2 regions of the Thermoanaerobacterium aotearoense genome follow, and region 1 is predicted to be linked to the other one. Evidence: a T-box and tRNA genes for the amino acid it is inferred to sense, from the RefSeq annotation. Region 1 holds a T-box; the other holds one or more tRNA genes.

Region 1 (9,587 bases):
ATTTTATTTCTTTTTGCAAAATCATTTATCATGTCATCACTTCTTTCTACAATCTTTAATTTGTTTATGTGAGAAAATTGCACAATTAAGCTTTAATTTTTTGAAGCTAAAAAAGGCAATAGCAAAGCTAAGCATAGCAATGCCTGTGGATAACTTATGAACTTTGAAAATTTAATACAAAAATAGTTTATAAAATAATTTTTGTCTGTTTCTATATGCTTGTTTAAGCATAAGCAGTTTATTAAGCTACTTTTGACAATGATTTATTAACATTAACAGCAATAGTACCTGCAACAAGTGTAATACAGTTTAATAAGGCAAAGATTTTAGCTTTCTTAATACCTGCTGAGCGTATATTGTCAGTATTTAAATATTCTTTCAACCTGCTGTTACATCTCTCAATAGAAGTTCTAAGGTTATATATTTCCTGCCACTCATCAGAACTTCTTATTGGAAAGCTAAAATACCTGTTGTTTTTCTTGTAATTGATTTTAAGGCAATACCCATAGTTTGAACTGCTACACCAAGAAGAACCATGAGGACAATCTACTTTTCCTAATACATGTGGGCATCTGAATTTTAGATAATCACCGTCTTTGCCCCAATACACAAGTTCATATCCCATAGAACAAATTGGATGAAGTCTTTCATTTAGTCCTTCTGGTGGAGCGAAACTTCCTCTTTTATTGTAGGCTATGATTGGTTGTGCATGAAACTCATTCATAATATAATCGTAATTCTCTTTTATATCATAGCCCGAATCCATAATACAGTGTTTTACATTAAAAGTATTGCCATAGAAATCTTTTAGCTTCTTTAATAAAGGTATTGCTAAAATACTATCATTTACACTCGCAGGAGTAATTTCTATGGCGAGTGGAAGCTCACTTAAGAGTCAGCTAATATATGTAGCTTCCATCCAAACCATTTTATATCATTGCCATCAGTATCTTTTTTCTTTCCCCAGTTAGGAGATTTACCATCATCTTTTAGCTTAGATTTAGGTTTTGGCTTTTCAAAAGAGTTCAATTTAGTTGAATCAATAGCTATATTAGTACCATCAATTATGTTGAGGTTTTTAGCCTTAAGTATTAATTGCTTAAAGTCTTCCTCCAGTGCCTCTGATTTTGATATTAGGTTTAAAAATCTGCTAAAGGTTGATGTAGATGGTACGGGACCCAATACATTTAAACCACAGTTATATCTAAATACAGGATCTGATTTTAGTCTATCTACAAACTTTGCTATAGTGGGAATTTTCTCAAGTTGCATAGCTACTAAGGCATAAAGCAAAGACAATGGGTCATATCCTTTAGGGCCTCTTTTATATTCGGACCTTAATAGTGAAAGCACGACATTTGAGAAATCAAGCTGCGACAAAACCATTTCAAGTTTTGTCTCTATAGGAATATCAAGCTATTTGAAATATGAAATTTACTCATTATAAGTTTATTATGGTAGTTTATGTTAGTGAATTTTCTCATCTATAGTATAGTTATTAGTATGCGAAAGTATACTTTTTGCAGAAAAATTTATTAAAAAAATCAAAAAGAGTATACTTTCGGACATTGAAAAAATGAACAGTTTTGTGCTATTATAAAGAAAATGAAAAACATGGAAAGAACAGTATATGGAATATATAGGCAGTATGTAATTGTATGATTTTTAAAACTTAAAACAAGGAGAATTTGCACTTAAAACAAACAATAAAGATGATTAATATAAAGTTGAAATAAATTGAGAAAACATGAGTAGTAAAGTAGTAAATTTAAAAAAACAGATAAAAATGGAGGAAGAGAGTTTTTTAAAGGTTGAACATGTTTACCAATAGAGGTAAATTATTCTTATAGATGAAGAATTATCAGCTGAGTAAATTTTACATAAACATCTGGAATAGTCATAATTTTAGTTCCTATTTTGTGCTTTCTAAAAAGATTTACCATGGTATTTTAAAATTTAGATGAAAATCGCGCGGTTGTAGTCAAAAATTAAAGGAGGGAAAGAGATGGAAGCCGTAATGCCAATGAATGGATTTATGGAATTGACAGAAGATGATTTGCAAAATATAAATGCTGGTAGCGCATTAGAGGAGGTTCGTGGAACCGTAGAAAAATATGTTTTTTGGCTGACTGTAGCATATGAAGCTGGTAAAGGATTTATTGACGGATTTAACTCTGCTGCTAGCCATGACAATAATTCAGTTCCTCATAATTTATATTCGGGTTGGGCATATGTAGGGTAGCTTTCTAATAAATTAATATAGTTGATAAATTGGAAGGAGGAATGTGAGCAAATATGGATAAAATAAATATGAACACTTTAAAAGAAGAAGAATTACTATCTATAAATGGTGGCGATTTTAACCCTATGCGTGCTTTTTATTACGTTGGTTATGGGATAGGATATGTGGCTTACTTGTTATGTAAAGGTGCTTATTATACCGAACCTAATCCCTTTGACATAATTGGACGATGATTTCATATAATAATTAATGTTAATGGTAAAGGAATTTACTGTATAACTACTCACATTAGTTGACCACGTGTATAATGCAATGCTTGTGGCAATTAGCCATAGTCTGTCGAGGATGAAGCGAGACGTTGCCATCCTTGACAGACATTTTATAATCACCATTTTTAAGTTGCAACATCAATACCAACACTAATATAATTAGGCAAAAAATTCATTAAACAACAACTCCTTTAAATAAAAGTGAATAAAAGTATCCATTTTATCTAGTGAGTAAACAACCTAGCATGTGCCGCGGATATCCCGGGAAGCCAGTCCCAACCAATCAAAACATTAACCCTCACTAAATGGAATAATTAGCTTTTTCACAAGTATAGACCATAAGGATGATTTCCCAGGAGGACTTTTATCTATCCTCTATTCAGAGAAGATTGTACACAAAAGTTTAAGTCTATACCGGTTTAAAGGATATCCCGAATTATTTATTTAAAAGCAGCCTAAATGACTTTTTAGATGTGAAATATAAAGTCATTTATGATGAGATATGCATAATATGGGAGTTGAGTATTTAGAATAAATCCGAACATAGAAAGGCTATGTTAAATTATTATTTGCTGTATTGACTCTATACTTGATATAAATCGTGTATATTATACTAGAGGTGATATTATCTAACCCTTTATCCGGCAGGGTAGCAAGGGAGTAGAGTCCTTAAAAATTAACTTGCAGCTAAAGAAGGTAAAAGATAAAAAGTTTTAAAAGCATATTTAGCTATAAATCAATTTCAAGTTAAATAAGTTGAGTATGAACGGTATACATGATTGAAATATGAGGATTATTTACCATCAAAAGGATAATTTATTATTTTGTAGAAAAGGTAAACCTTATGATATGTTTATATTGTATTGCTTAATTCTATATAAAAAATAGAGGTTAATCTGTAACAAATATCATGATTTTAATGATGCTTGAAGAACAGTTTTGAGTATATTGAATTTCGGTACAATTAATAAATATTAGAATAATTATAAGGAATGATTACAAATATGAAAAAGTTAAATAAATTAAATGATTTAGAATATATTGTTATAATGGCGTTTTTATCGTATTTGATGGTGACAGTGATATTTAAGAATAAAATTATTATTCAGAATATAGCAAATCTAACTTCTAAAGATGGATTTATAAATATAGCAAAAGTGTTAGGAAAATTATTAATTCTTTATCCTATAATTAACACTTATTTATACCAGCGTATAGTAATATATATTTTGAAAAAATTTAATATAAAAAGTGATCTATTATTAATGCTTTTTTCGTCTTTACTTTTTGCTATTACGTATTATGATAGTTTTATTCCAATGTTTTTATTTGGAATTATTTTGTCGTATTCATATATTTTGTATAATAATAAAAAAATAACTTCTCAATCAATAACCTTGTTAATATATATGTTAACTAATTTCTTATCTATAGTAACAATTTTTGTTGAAAAGTTAAATTTGCTCATTAAATAGTTTATAAAGATAAGAGGTATCTTAATGAATATCAATAAGATAATTTGTAATTACATAAACAAAATTTCTGATCATGGTTATATTCTAATGATGGTAGTATTTTCATTCATAATAGATAATGTAATATTGATATATATGAATATTTCGAATATAAAGTTTAACGGTCCTAAGCTTGATATGTCACCAATATTAATACTGATTTTAGTAGGAATTGTTAGTCCAATATTTGAAACATACTTGTATCAAGTTATTTTGATTTATCTACTAAAAAAAATAAATTATTTAAATAATCATAAAATATTACTTATAATTGTGGCTTCAATAATTTTTGGCTTATCACATTGTTATAGTTATATATATATTTTTTCGACATTTTTGGCAGGATTGATTTTGAATTATTCATATGTAATCTATAAAAATAAAACTTTGACTCCATTTAAAATTGTTTTATCTATTCATAGTATTCATAATATAATAAATGCATTATTAATGATTTTTTAATATCTGTATAATGGGCCACTATTAATATTAATAAATATGATCCTTCAATAAAAATAAGTGATCAAGTCACTCGTGAACCATTTTACACATATCCAGTAATAGCTGAAAACAATGTAATAACTGATTTTTCAATCATATTAAAGAATGAAGAATGGCATGTTGTAGATTTTGGTGGAGCATTAACCAAAAATATTTATAAATTAGCAAGTGAAAATAACTTTAATCCGGATGACTGTTTTTTACTGAATTTTGGTGGTGATATATTTGTAATTGTTAATAAAAATGGAGAAGAGATGGCCTTTTCACCATATTACTCTGATCAAACTGCTGGTTTAAAAGAAAAAACACTTGTGAACAGCGATATTATTAAAAAATCTTTTATGAACAAAGTACATAATATTCAAGAAAAAGCAAAACAAGGAAATTATAAAACAATAGGCAGCAATGAAGCTCTATATGGACTTCCTCCGTTAGAATTCAAGCAGAAAGGCATTTTTGAACGTTTATCTATTTATTTTAATCATTTATTGTAATAAAGCTTATTACATAACTTGAAGCTTGTCTTACATATCATGTTAGGTGAACTTAGTAAAGCAGAAATTGAAGTTCCGAAAATCGGCACCTACTTCATAAAAAATGTGCCGAATTTCGGAACTTCCCAAATGTTGGAGTTAGAGTTATAATGTAATTAAACAGATGAATGGTCATTCGATGTTTAATAAAAAATAGTTAGTATACTGTTTTGTACCAAAATAGTATTACTAACTATAAAAGGGAGATGTTTAAAAATGTTAAAAAAGGTTGTTTCGTTGATTCTTGCTATAGTGCTACTTACAGTTTCAACTTTTAGTTCTGTTTTTGCTTTAGAAATCCCTTCAAATGAAAAAGCAATAAAATCCATAGAAGAAAATAGTTCTACTTATAATGTTACAAACATTGATTCTAAAACTGCAAAACCAATGATTGATGAATGGGTATACCAAATGAATACACCAATAGTTGGCACAGAAAGTGATTACAACATTCACGCTGGTATTACTAATAAAGATTTGGCCTTGAGTACTTGGTTAAAAAATATTGGAATTGATACTCTATCTTCAGCATTAGCTAATTATCTACCAAATCCAGTCACTAGATTGGTAGCAAGCGCTATTATTAGTGCTATCCAAAATTGTCCTTATGGCAATACACCTTCTCTTTATTATCACGAAAATGTCTGGTATTATGGTTCATCGCTAAATAAAGAAGTTATTGATGAATGGTATGCCGATGCAGCACATACCCAATATATTTGCACTACGAAATATTTTGCATCATTTCTATGATGTAAATAACCATAAGGAAGGAGTTTGTCTTTGAAGAGTTTATATGTTTGGCTAATAAGTATTGTAGTAAGTTTAATCATTTTTCTAATTGGTTTTGAAATGGCACGCTTTTCTGGACGGGTTTTTAAGTATTCCATACCGAAAGACAAAGAATCTAAAATTAAGTTTTTCTGCTTTATAGCAATTGTCGTCATAGCTGCCATATTAGATTTCTTTTATCCAAAAACATCTTCATTTTACTTAGCTCTGTTCACTGGATTAGCAGCCGGATTACCATATAGTTCTTCAGACAAAAATTCGAAAGATGATAAGAAGCAAAACACTTAAAGTAATTCAATTAGATAAAAATAATGGCGGGAATCACCCCGCCTTCTTTTTATTTCACCTTCGCACCGCTTTCTATATCTTTGTCGACAGTTACGACGGTCAATTTGCCTTCGTTTGATGCCGCCAAAATCATTCCGTACGATTCTATGCCTCTTAATTTTTTAGGCTCCAAGTTAGCAACGAGGACGAGTTTTTTGCCTACAAGTTCATCTGGTTTGTAATGCAGTGCAAGTCCTGATACAACTTGCCTTACCTCGTCGCCTACTTTAAGCTTAAGCTTTAACAATTTATCAGCGCCTTCTACTTTTTCGGCTTCCAATACTTCCGCAACCCTCAAATCGATCTTTGCAAAGTCATCTATTTTGATGTAATTTGTCTCTTTTTCTACATCTACTTTTTTAGGCGATTCTTTTTCAGCTTCTTTAAGCTCTTTTTCTACATCGATCCTCGGGAAAATATTCTCCCCTCTTTTGACTTTTGTGCCTGGTTTCAGTAAGCCGAATTTAAGGCTATCCCATGTCTTTAAGTCATCGCTGATTCCAAGCTGCTCGTATATTTTGATAGGCGTATTCGGCATAAACGGCGTTATCAAAATAGCGACAAACCTCAACGATTCAACAAGGTTGTAAAGAACAGTTTTAAGCCTTCCTTTCTTGTCTTCATCTTTTGCCAATACCCATGGCATCGTCTCGTCAATGTACTTATTTGCTCGCCCTACAAGCTTCCAAATCTCCGCAAGAGCATTTGAAAACTGCAGCTTATCCATATAGCTTTCAACAACTTTTGGCAAATTATTTGCTATGGATATTAGCTCATCATCAACATCATCTTTATCCGAAGTTTCAGGCACTACACTGTCGAAGTATTTTTCTACCATCGTTACAGTCCTGCTTAGAAGGTTTCCAAAGTCATTGGCAAGATCTGAGTTTATCCTGGAAATCAGAGCTTCATTTGAAAATACGCCATCTGCTCCAAACGGAACTTCTCTTAAAAGAAAATACCTTATGGCATCCACGCCGTATTTTGATACAAGCTCTTTCGGATCAACCACGTTGCCCTTCGATTTTGACATCTTGCCGCCTTCTAATATAAGCCAACCATGGCCAAACACTTTCTTAGGTAGAGGCAAATCCAGCGCCATAAGCATTGCAGGCCATATAATAGTGTGGAATCTTACGATCTCCTTTCCAACAAGGTGTACATCTGCCGGCCAATACTTTTTAAAATCTTCATCGTCATCTGTAGAATACCCCAGTGCAGTTATATAGTTAGAAAGAGCGTCAATCCAAACATACACAACGTGCTTTGGATCAAAGGGAACTTTTACGCCCCAATCAAAGGACGTTCTGGATACGCACAAGTCCTCAAGTCCGGATTTAATAAAGCTTACCATCTCATTTAGCCTTGATTCAGGCTGTATAAAGTCTGGATGCTCCTCGTAGTATTTAAGAAGTTTGTCAGCGTAATTTGAAAGCTTAAAGAAATAGCTTTCCTCTTTCACAAGCTCTACAGGTCTGCCGCAATCTGGACAGTTCCCATCTACAAGCTGTTTCTCCGTCCAAAACGTCTCGCAAGGTGTGCAGTACCAACCTTCGTATTCACTTTTGTATATGTCCCCTTTTTCGTAAAGCTTTGTAAATATCTTTTGCACAATCTCTTCGTGCTGCTGGTCCGTCGTCCTTATAAACTTATCATTGCTTATGTCCATTGTCTTCCACAAATCTTTTATCCACGCCACAATTTCATCTACATACTGTTTCGGCGTAACGCCTTTTTCTTTTGCCTTTCTCTGTATCTTCTGACCGTGCTCATCTGTTCCTGTCAAAAACATCACGTCATAACCTGTAAGCCTTTTAAACCGAGCCATCGCATCTGCAGCGACAGTCGTATAAGAATGACCTATATGCAGCTTATCGCTTGGATAATATATAGGTGTCGTAATGTAAAAAGTCTTCGCCATAAAAATCCTCCTCATCTTATAACTTTATTTTTAAGGCGTAAAAAAACCCGCCTCCCACTAAGGGGCGAGTTTGATCGCGATACCACCCTTTTCACATACGCCTCACGGCAGTATGCCTCGTAAAGTGCTGTCACACTCCTACTCTGTAACGGGAAATCCCGCCAAAGCCTACTTAGTTTCAGCTTTGAAGCTCAAGGTCCATGTTCAAAAGTTCATTCTCTGCTGGCTTTCACCTTAACCCAGCTCTCTTTAAGAGAAATTCCTTTCTACTCTTCCCTTCATTGCCTTTTTAATATATTATTTACATCATTACATAATAATATACTTTATCGCAAATACATTGTCAACTATATTTTCTCCATCCTCATTCTTTCTTCCACAAATTTTACTGCGTCTTCTCTGCTTTCTATTTCACCGTAAAATTGATTTTTTCTCAATTCGTACAGTATTTGATTTAAAAGCTTATAATCTTTAAGATCGAAATTGACTATTATATCAAGCGGCGTAAGAAGTGGTGTCTTCGTCCTTTCAAAGTCCATGTACCTTCTTAATAGCTTGGTTATGAAATTTCTATAGCATGAAGCTTCATTTAACCGGCCTTGTCCTTTCATAGCCGAGGTAACATCGGCCAACGACAAAAGCAAGCACCCCAAAGCATTTTCTTCAAGGTCTGAAAAAAACTTAAACAATGCTTTGTTTCCAATCCCATCTATGTACAGTGAAAATGGGTTTCCGTGGTACAAGACCATCTTCTTTATCAGGGATGCTTCTTTTTTCGCCAGTTTTAATCTTTTAGCTATATCTGCAACAATTTTTTCTCCCTTTACATCGTGATTGTAGAACTGAAGCCTGTTATCAGAATCTATATAAATGGCATCTTTTTTGCCGATTTCATGAAACATTGCAGCAAGTTTCAATACATCTTTTAGTTTGTTTCCCGAAGAAAGATCTTTATCAAGGTACTTTTTGACCAAATTCTCTATATCTGAAGGAAATCTAAGCTCATTTACAATCGTTTCATATTCTTCTATCGTTTTTATAGAATGATGCCATGAGTCTAAAACCTGATAATAGCACTTGCCTATCTCTTTCATCTCAGCTATCTCAGGAAAAATCGCATCGATTAACCCCAGCTCGTCCATCATTTGTACGTATTTGAAGGACTCCTTTGACTTAAGTATAGAATATATTTCACTCATAATCCTTTCTGAAGAAACATTCTCAATCAAATCGGCTTTTTCTCTTATAAGATTTTTGGAATCCTCATCTATGGAAAAATTGTATTTGGCTGCAAATCTAATAGCTCTAAGCATCCTTAAAGGGTCATCATCGAAGGAACTTTTCCCTACGCATTTTATCTTCTTTTCTCTTAAATCCTTTAGCCCGCCTAAAGGATCTATTATCAAGTCTACATCAAAAAAATCATTTAGCCTTATTGCCATCGCATTTATCGTAAAATCCCTATGAAGCAAATCTTCATCTATATTT
Region 2 (9,587 bases), 170 kb from region 1:
GACAGAAGCAAATTATTACCTCTATAAAAACAAAAGCACTCCTGCAAAATAAGCAGAGGTGCGCTATAAATTCGGATTTTTGTTTTGAGCAGAGCGAAAATGAAAAATCCACACTGCTTTTATAATCCTACAAACTTCTAGATAGATCTTCTAAAAGCCGAGAAGTAGCACTTAATTCCTCTATAGAAGAACTAATTTCTTCAAAAGCGGTAGCTTGCGTCTCAAAAAATGAACTTGATTCATTTATTTTGTCAGATATACTTTTTATGGATTCCTGTATTTTTTCTAATATCGAGTCTATTCTACTTATTGATTCACTGCTGCTATTAGATAGCTTTCGTATTTCTTCAGCAACTACACTAAAGCCTTTACCCTTTTCGCCAGCTCTTGCAGCCTCAATAGCCGCGTTCAAACCTAATAAATTCGTCTGTTTAGAAATGTTTTGAACAAATTTTAAAACATCATCAGTACCTTTCGTATTTTCAATAGCTTTATTTACTTCTTCCAATATCTTAGTATTAGAATTAACTACAATCTCAACTCCAGAGGAAACCTCCTGAATTGATGAAGATATTTGCTCAAGTGATGATGCCAAACTTTCTGATAGTGACAATACTTTATGTCTTTTCTCTAAACTTTTCCCCATAAGTAGGACTCCAATTACAGTGTTATCGTAATCTTTTATAGGGATAGCATATGACTTAAATGGCACTCCATATACTTCTTTTGGTACATCTTTTATAATATAGTTTCCAGTTCTAAGAGCTTCAAAGGCTGCTCCACCCTCTGGAATTGCATCGCCTACTTTTGCATTAATAGGAAGCTCATCGCAATTTTGTATTTCTAAATATTTTTCATTATCTACAATAGCAAAAGATACACTGTCCTCAAAAAGCAAAGGTAAAAAAGCTGTTAACTTATGAAAAAAGTCAAGCATCTCATCTTTAGATATAGTTATCAATCTTAACCCTCCTTGAGTTGTTAATTTTTTAACTTCTTGTAAAGTACTATAATAAATTATATAAAATTAACGACTTTTGTCAAATTTAGTTAGTATATTTAAATCCCGAAAAGACATGATTTCATTTGCAACACAAACTATATTCATAAAGGTATTGACTTATTGTTCTTTATGTAATATAATTAATGATGTCGCTGGTTGATGTGAGTGCCGGAGTGGCGGAACTGGCAGACGCACAGGACTTAAAATCCTGCGGGCCTTTAAAGCCCGTACCGGTTCGATTCCGGTCTCCGGCACCAATTAAATAGTGCATCGCGGGGTGGAGCAGTTGGCAGCTCGTCGGGCTCATAACCCGGAGGTCGCAGGTTCAAGTCCTGCCCCCGCAACCAAACATGGCGGCGTAGCTCAGTTGGCTAGAGCATGCGGTTCATACCCGCAGTGTCGGTGGTTCGACTCCACTCGCCGCTACTTCCAAGTAAAATCAACAGTTTGAGGTTTTTAAAAAACATATAGTCAAAATGAATGAGCATAATCATTTACCAAGAAAGGTGAGTGATTTTTTTATATGTTTTTTTAATATAAGATAATATTAAATACATTAAATAAACATGAAAAAAGCTTTAAAATGAGTCTTAAATACTATTGAATTTATAAACTTTATAAATTAGAATAAATCTATGAGAAAAATTTTGTGCCAAAGAGAGGTTTTTGTTGATGGAGGAAGAAAAAATTCTTTTTTTGTTGGAAAAAATCAACAATAATATAGGAGACTTAAATAAAGCAATAACTGATTTGAGGTCAGATGTAGATAGTATAAAAGAAGAAATGACTGGTTTAAAATCTGAAGTTTATAGTGTAAAAGAAGAAATGACTGATTTAAAATCTGAAGTTTATAGTGTAAAAGATGAAATGGCTGGTTTAAAATCTGAAGTTTATAGTATAAAAGAAGAAATGACTGATTTAAAGTCGGGAAGTGTATAATGTAAAAGAGGAAATGACTGATCTAAAATCTGAATTACATACTGCAAAAGAAGAAATAAAGAAACTTGGCACTAAGATTGATAATGAGATAACTGATAAAATAAGAGCTTTATTTGATGATAGACAGATTGTTCACGAAAAAATTGATGAAATAAGTGAAAAAATTGATAGAGTACAAATAGATGTAAACAACATGACGATTAAGACGTTATATCATGACAATAAAATATTGGAATTAGGACAAAAGCTGAGCAACAGGTAATCTCAGCTTTTTTGTTTTTTCTCTATATACAGCAAAATAAGCATCGGTTATTTCTTCCAAAGCTTGTAATCCATCTTTTTCTCCATTGTGGTGCATATATTATTTGCATACAGCGCCATAAATTAATTGCCTATTTTCCCATTAGTTTTTCCCATTAGTTTCTTTTATATATTTTTCTACTAAAGCGCCCTCCAAATTATCCCACTCGCTTACGGTAATTGAAGTGCAGTTCAAAAGTTTTAAAATTGTATAGACTATTATTGTGCCAGCAACGATAATATCAGCTCTTTCAGGCTGCAAGCCATTTAAAAGTCTTCTTTCGTCCAAGCTCAACGACATCATTAAATCCAGCAACCTTTTTATTTCGCTTTTACTGAGCACATATCCATGAACTAATTCTCTCGAATACATTTTTAAATCCTGTGACATAGCAGCAAGTGTTGTTATTGTGCCACCTATGACTACTATATCTGTAGGTATTTCTCGATTCTCGCTTATAAACGGCGTAAGCATGTCTGTTATATATAGGCTTATATTATTATACTCATCAATCGAAATAGGATCATTCTTTACAAATTTCTCAGTAAGTCTTAAAGCACCTATGTCAAAACTTTTTTTCACGAGGTTTTCATTAAGATATGAAAATTCTGTGCTTCCTCCACCAACATCTAAAACCAGCACATTATCTTTTTTTGTTCCGTACGAGACACCAATATATCCATAAAGGCTTTCAGTCTCACCATCTATTATATCAACATTTATACCAAGTTTTGTAAGTTCATTTATAAGACTATCAGCATTTTTAGCATCCCTAACTGCAGATGTAGCAAAAGCATATATATCTTGTACCTTGAGATTTTCAGCATCATCTAAAAAAGCTTTTATTGCATTTGCTGTTCTTCCAATAGCATCAGTGGATAATTTTGCATTTTTCGACACAGAATCTCCAAGCCTCGTTATTTTAACATCCTTCTTTATGTGTTTAATATTTTCTCCATCCACATCGCAGACAAGATGGCGGACAGAATTTGTTCCTATATCGATAACAGAACACCTCATATTAGTCCTCCCATAAAAAATCTTCGGGCTTACCCGAAGTTTTAATAACTAGCGTTTCTTTTATAACCGCCGCCTCTTCTTTTTGAATCAAAATTTTTCTTAAGCTGCTGCTGCCTTTCGTCAGAATCCTTTAAAAATTTTGATATCCTTTCTTCAAAAGATATATTATTATTCCGATTGTTATAATTGTCACCGTCATAGCCTTTGTTGCTTTTTGCCTGTTTTGGCTTTGGCAAAGCCTTTTTTATTGATAGGCTTATTCTTCCGCCCTTATCCATAGAAAGAATCTTTACCTTCACCTTGTCGTTTTCTTTCAAAAACTCGTTTATGTCTTTTACATACGTGTTAGCAACTTCTGATATGTGGACTAGCCCTGTTTTGCCTTCTGGTAATTGAACAAACGCTCCAAAATCTGTGATGTTTAGAACAGTTCCTTCAACTACCTCTCCTACCTGAAATGGCATATAAATGTTTATCCTCCCTCTTTTTATTTGATTACTAATATGTTTATTATATATTAAAAAGTCATTTCTATCAAGCATATTAAAAAATTCGCCTTAATTCGAGGAATTTTGTGTATCCTTAGCAGTATCTATAAACATTATCTCTCCTTTTTTGATAAGCCCTAATTTTTGCCTGGCTTCATTTTCGATAAATTCATCTGTCTTTATATATTTTATCTGATTATTTAATTTTTTATTCTCTTCTTCAGCAGCATTTACCTGCGTAGTAGCCGCATTCAATTTTTTATCCAGCACATTTAACGTCATTTGCTGTTTTACAAGCGTAAATAATATGTACACGACAAAAAGAATCAAAAGAGCAGGTTTTAACTTCATTTTTCTCCTTTGTTTCATGGTTAACATACCTCACACACACATTTTTAGTCTTTTAAATATATTCGACATTTATTAGAAAAATCCTTTATTTTTTTCTCTTAAAAATATTAAAATGTGATATTGTATTATTGATTAATTTACCGGGAATGCCCAGTACCTTTGAAATATATCGTAAAGGCACCGATAAAATTTTATAAATAGCAACAAATGGATATGATGCAATTTTATATACCCATATCACTGTATTTTTTATGACCTTATAAAAAAATAGCAGTATTTTCATCACAATAGGGCTTAAAAATATATCGTACAAAAGTATGCCAATCAAAAGACCAAGAAATGAATAAAACCTTATTTCTGCGTAATTACTTACATATAAAAAAAATATAAATACGATTGTAGCCAATATCCAATAGATAATATCTCCTATGTCAGTTCCAATCCTCTTTGGCCTTAGTATAAATCTAAACAATTTATATATATCGTATAAAATAGCGATTATTATGCCACCATATAACATGACAAGAAAAGAATAAAGTTGACTCTCAACATTCATTACCATTTACATTATACCTCCTCATATTATATTATATTTATGTGGGAATTTGATATGATTCATTTAATGCGCCAACCGATATTCATGACAATCTTACATAACTTTCAATCTTAAACAATTTGCGAAGTTTAAAAATCTAAACAAAGGAGAAATTGAATATGAGTGTTGTATTTGTTTCAGGGCATAAAAATCCAGATACTGATTCCATTTGTTCAGCGATCGCATACGCCAATTTAAAGAGAATAGCTGACAAAATAGATGCAGTACCAGTAAGGCTTGGGCCTATTAACAGGGAAACGCAATTTGTATTAGACTATTTTGATGTAAATGAACCACTATTGATAGACAATGTATATACTCAGGTTGGCGATATTGCTTATGATAAACCACTTACCATAAGCGAAAAAGCACCAATGTATGAAGCTTGGAATATTTTATTAAGTAACAATTCCAAGACAATTGTGGTTGTAGATGATGAAAATAAATTAAAAGGCATTGCAACTATGGGAGACCTTGCAAAAGCATACCTGACATCATCACATGAGTTGTCAAATTACACTATCCCAGTTGAAAACATCATAAAGACATTAAACGGAAAGCTAATCTTAAAGAATGAAGAATTTGTAAGAGGCGATATAATTGTCGCCGCCATGCAAACGCAAAGTGTGGTAAGCAGAATAGAACCTGGCATGACATTAATCGTAGGAAACAGAGAAAACATCCAATTAGAATCAATAAAAAAAGGCGCAAAGACCATAATAATCACTGGTGGTGAAGCCCCATCGAATGCAGTCATAGAAGAAGCAAAAAAGTTTGACTCCACTTTAATAGTAGTACCTTGCGACACTTTTGATACCATAAAGCTTATAAACCAATGCTTGCCTGTATTACTTATAATGATCAAAGATGACATTGTCACATTTAAAGACAGTGATTACATAGATGATGTAAGACAGACAATGTTAAAATACAGATATAGAAATTTCCCTGTGGTTGATGATGAAGGGAAAGTATTGGGTCTATTGGCAAGGCGTCACATATTGGACTATGAAAGAAAGAAAATAATACTTGTAGATCACAACGAATTGTCTCAAGCCGTTGATGGGATAGAGGATGCTACTATCCTTGAAATCATTGACCACCACCGAGTTGGCGGCATTGAAACAAATCAACCTATACTATTTAGAAACCAGCCTGTAGGCTGTTCTTCTACAATAATCAATAAAATCTATGAAGAGAGAGGTATAACGCCAGATAAGCGTATTGCAGGGCTTATGTGTGCAGCCATATTATCAGACACGCTTGTATTCAAATCGCCAACATGCACACCAGAAGATATACGAGCGGCAAAAAAATTAGCTGAAATAGCTGAGATAGATATAGAGTCTTTCGGCAAAGAGATGTTTGAAGCCGGCACATCCTTAAAAGGCAAAACAGTTGAAGAGATATTTTATACCGACTTTAAAGAATTTTTAATCGGCAACTTAAAAGTTGGCATAGGACAAGTCAATACACTGTCAAGCATCGGAAATCTTAAAGATGATCTTCTTAAATTCATGGAAGAGGAAAGAAAAAACAAAAGCTTTGATATGCTTTTGCTAATGCTGACAGATATAATCAACGAGGGCTCTTTGTTCTTGTTTGCAGGCAATCACAAGGAGTTATTAGAAAGAGCATTTAACATAAATATCGATGACAATCATTTTTACCTTCCATACGTCATATCGAGAAAAAAACAAGTTGTACCTCCAATAGCAAAAGCGATAAACTTAAAATAGTTTATCGCTTTTTTCTAAATATTCCATGATGTCTCTAAAATCTCCAAATGGAACAAATGGAATGCCATTGTCCTCACAGTATTTTAACAACACACCTTTTGCAAAAAGCAAATCGGCATGTTTTGAAATGCAAATATCAGAGTAACCATCGCCAATATAGATAATCCGCGTGTTTTCATTCTTATACTTTTTTAAGATGTCCAACTTGCAAGAACCACATTTATCGCAATCATCAGATGTATTAAATGATGCCACAATTTTACCGTCGCGAAAGTCCAGTTTATTGCTAAAATACTCTATGCCAATATTGTATTTATCTAAGACAGTCCTTATGTTGAAGTCATAGCCATCGCTGACTATTATAACTTTATAGCCTCTATCTTTGCAAAACTCCATGAAATCTTTAAAGTATAAATCTATTTCCATCGTCAAAAGCAATGATTTCAATTTTTCTTCATCCATGTCCATAAGCTTAAATGTCTCTAATGCACATTCTTCCGTAGTTATCTTGCCTTCTTCCCAATCTTTCTCTATCTCTTGCCAGCCGTCTTTAGCAAAAGCCTTTACCATCGCATAACACGTGTCTTCTTTTGTTATTGTTCCATCAAAATCTACAAGCACATAAGTATCCATAAAGCATATCCCCTTTAAATCATCTATTATTATAATACATGATTTAAAGGAATACATCAATTCTCAAATTCATCTAAACATCCTGCTTAAAAAGCCGCCAGATTTACCCATTAATCCGCCTCTATCGCTGTAAACAATACTTATAAGTTCGCCATCTATTGATACATTTCCATCGTCCAAATTCAGCTTATTTATGTGAAGTTCTTGGCCTTTAATCGTGAGAATACCCATTGATGTTTCCAGCACAACAGTTTCATCATCAAAACTTACAACATTGTCCACGCCTGTTATTTGCATCTTTTCCCTATTTTGCACAGAGATATTTTGCGGTTTGTTGATGTTTGTCCCTTTTCTATCATCCATCATAACACCTCCTCTTTTAGAATAATTTTATGTCCACATAGATTTTTTAGAACAAAAAAGAGAGCTTTTGGCTCTCTTTACTCCCAAAGTTTTACAATATTTATATTTCTAAAATAATGCATTATGATGTCACTGGCTTTAGCTCCATTTTTAGCCATCTGATATGCTCCCCATTGAGACATGCCAACACCGTGCCCAAAGCCTCTTCCCTTTATTGTAAGATTACTTCCATCGTATTTGACACTGTCTAACATTGTAGACTTCATCTTTTCACTTCCAATAGCAATCCTAAAATCTGGCGCATTTACAGGTATTTTATCAAAGTCCAGAAGTACCGTCCTGCCAGATATTCCTTTCGCTCCTATCTTTACTGTTTTAAAATCGCTTATTTCTATGCCCATCTTGTTTAAAGCACTTAAAACTTCCTGCTTTGTAAAAGTATATGACCAATTTCTTATATTGGGAGGAGCTACTTTAATATCGTCTGATTTTACACTTTCTGTGTATGGTGGCTCACTTTTTTTATAATTAAGCCCTTCTTTAGCCAATGCCGTTCTGCCTGCAGCATCTGAATGAAACCATGCTTCGATGTATTTTCCATCGTATACCGCCACTAATCCCCTCGTGTCATTCACCGCTTTCTTTATATTCGAATTGATATTTGACGGATTCCACGCTTGCGCTTCTTCGAAATCAGTCGATATATCCGCATCTGTGTATTTTGATTTTTCATTATTGACAAAATTTAAGACGTAGCTTCTCGCCAATATTGCTTGTGCTTTCAATGCCTCAAGCGGCCAATCGTTTTTTATTTCACCTGCGACTGTTCCCATGACATATTGTTCCAAAGGCATTGTCTCTATTTTCCCCGTCTGTGTAATGTAGACTTTCAAGACAGGCTCTTTATTATATCCACGGCTTATTTTATCAGGTATTTTAGGAAGCGTTGTTTTCTCTTTTGTTGGCTGTATAGGCTTTTTGGCTGGCGTACCACATGACGTCGAAACAAACATAAAAATAAAAAAAATTAAAATCCACTTTATTTTAGCCATAAAAAATCCCTCCCATTCAAAATTCATTCCTTATCTTAGTATGGGAAGGATTGTCCTATTTAATTCTTTTTTATAGTAACCTGTACATTTTAGCAGCGTCATCTTTAAGCACATGATCTTTTACATCTAAAACTTCCGCTTTTATTACTCTACTGCCAAAATTAATCTCTACCACATCGCCTACTTTTAAAATATCGCCTGCTTTTGCCACTTTTCCATTTACAAATACCATTCCCTTGTCGCAAGCTTCTTTTGCCACTGTCCTTCTTTTTATAAGCCTGGACACTTTCAAAAACTTATCAAGCCGCATGTCCATCGTCCTCCAAAAAAACAATCAGGTCATATGACCTGATCTTATGCATTTACTAAATCTTTTAATGCCTTTCCTGCTTTAAATACTGGTGCTTTTGAAGCAGGAATCGTAATTTCCTCTTTTGTCTGAGGATTTCTGCCCTTTCTTTCTGCTCTTTCCCTCACTTCAAATGTTCCAAAACCTACTAACTGAACTTTGTCTCCTTGTTTTAAAGCTTCTTGAACTGCATCAACAAATGCATTTAATGCCTTTTCTGCATCCTTTTTTGTTAACTCACTTTTTTCTGCAATTTTAGTAACAAGATCTGCCTTATTCACCATAATACCTCCTTAGTAATTTATACTACACTTATTTATTCTTCACAAATCTTAAAAATCCTGCTAGTTTAAGCTTATTTTTGTGCTTTTTTATTAAATTTATTCATTTTTGCCTCGTTCCAAAGGCTATCCATCTCAGATAATGTCATATCTTCCAATTTATGTCCAGATTTCTCTGCTGCATCTTCTATGTAATTGAACCTTTGGATGAATTTTTCAATGGTCTTATGGACAGCAATTTCGGGGTCAATTTTTAAAAATCTAGCAACATTTACGACAGCAAAAATCAAATCTCCTAATTCTTCTACTTTATCATTTTCGTCTTTCCCTTTATACACCTCCTTAAATTCATTTAATTCTTCATAGACTTTTGCCATTGCGTCGTCTACATTGTCCCAGTCAAAGCCTACTTTTGCCGCTTTCTCTTGTACTTTATAACCCCTAATCAATGCTGGCATAGACCTTGGAACACT

What was found. A T-box is a leader RNA that pairs with one kind of tRNA and senses whether it is charged. The one in region 1 lies ahead of metG (methionine--tRNA ligase), so its partner is inferred to be a tRNA-Met.
Region 2: it has a tRNA-Met gene. The T-box ahead of metG (methionine--tRNA ligase) is inferred to sense a tRNA for this amino acid. The anticodon was not compared.

Annotation. Positions count from the first base shown of each region.
Region 1 covers NZ_CP047602.1:2,540,376-2,549,962, forward strand. Annotated here, with positions in the region: gene GSH73_RS12705 (MFS transporter) at 1-32, opposite strand, end outside; gene GSH73_RS12710 (transposase) at 242-871, opposite strand; gene GSH73_RS12715 (transposase) at 889-1,386, opposite strand; gene GSH73_RS12720 (hypothetical protein) at 2,006-2,242, shown strand; gene GSH73_RS12725 (hypothetical protein) at 2,296-2,475, shown strand; gene GSH73_RS12730 (type II CAAX prenyl endopeptidase Rce1 family protein) at 3,516-3,986, shown strand; gene GSH73_RS13885 (CPBP family glutamic-type intramembrane protease) at 4,164-4,487, shown strand; gene GSH73_RS12740 (hypothetical protein) at 4,781-5,020, shown strand; gene GSH73_RS12745 (hypothetical protein) at 5,276-5,812, shown strand; gene GSH73_RS12750 (hypothetical protein) at 5,837-6,139, shown strand; gene metG (methionine--tRNA ligase) at 6,189-8,099, opposite strand; T-box leader at 8,157-8,390, opposite strand; gene GSH73_RS12760 (CCA tRNA nucleotidyltransferase) at 8,447-9,587, opposite strand, start outside.
Region 2 covers NZ_CP047602.1:2,369,273-2,378,859, forward strand. Annotated here, with positions in the region: gene GSH73_RS11860 (methyl-accepting chemotaxis protein) at 128-937, opposite strand; tRNA gene GSH73_RS11865 (tRNA-Leu) at 1,171-1,260, shown strand; tRNA gene GSH73_RS11870 (tRNA-Met) at 1,275-1,350, shown strand; tRNA gene GSH73_RS11875 (tRNA-Met) at 1,356-1,429, shown strand; gene GSH73_RS11880 (hypothetical protein) at 1,676-1,942, shown strand; gene GSH73_RS11885 (hypothetical protein) at 1,956-2,204, shown strand; gene GSH73_RS11890 (Ppx/GppA phosphatase family protein) at 2,346-3,263, opposite strand; gene GSH73_RS11895 (S1 domain-containing RNA-binding protein) at 3,305-3,727, opposite strand; gene GSH73_RS11900 (FtsB family cell division protein) at 3,821-4,120, opposite strand; gene yabQ (spore cortex biosynthesis protein YabQ) at 4,188-4,664, opposite strand; gene GSH73_RS11910 (putative manganese-dependent inorganic diphosphatase) at 4,817-6,436, shown strand; gene GSH73_RS11915 (MtnX-like HAD-IB family phosphatase) at 6,428-7,069, opposite strand; gene yabP (sporulation protein YabP) at 7,139-7,432, opposite strand; gene GSH73_RS11925 (SpoIID/LytB domain-containing protein) at 7,510-8,484, opposite strand; gene GSH73_RS11930 (RNA-binding S4 domain-containing protein) at 8,555-8,794, opposite strand; gene GSH73_RS11935 (HU family DNA-binding protein) at 8,839-9,114, opposite strand; gene yabN (bifunctional methyltransferase/pyrophosphohydrolase YabN) at 9,189-9,587, opposite strand, start outside.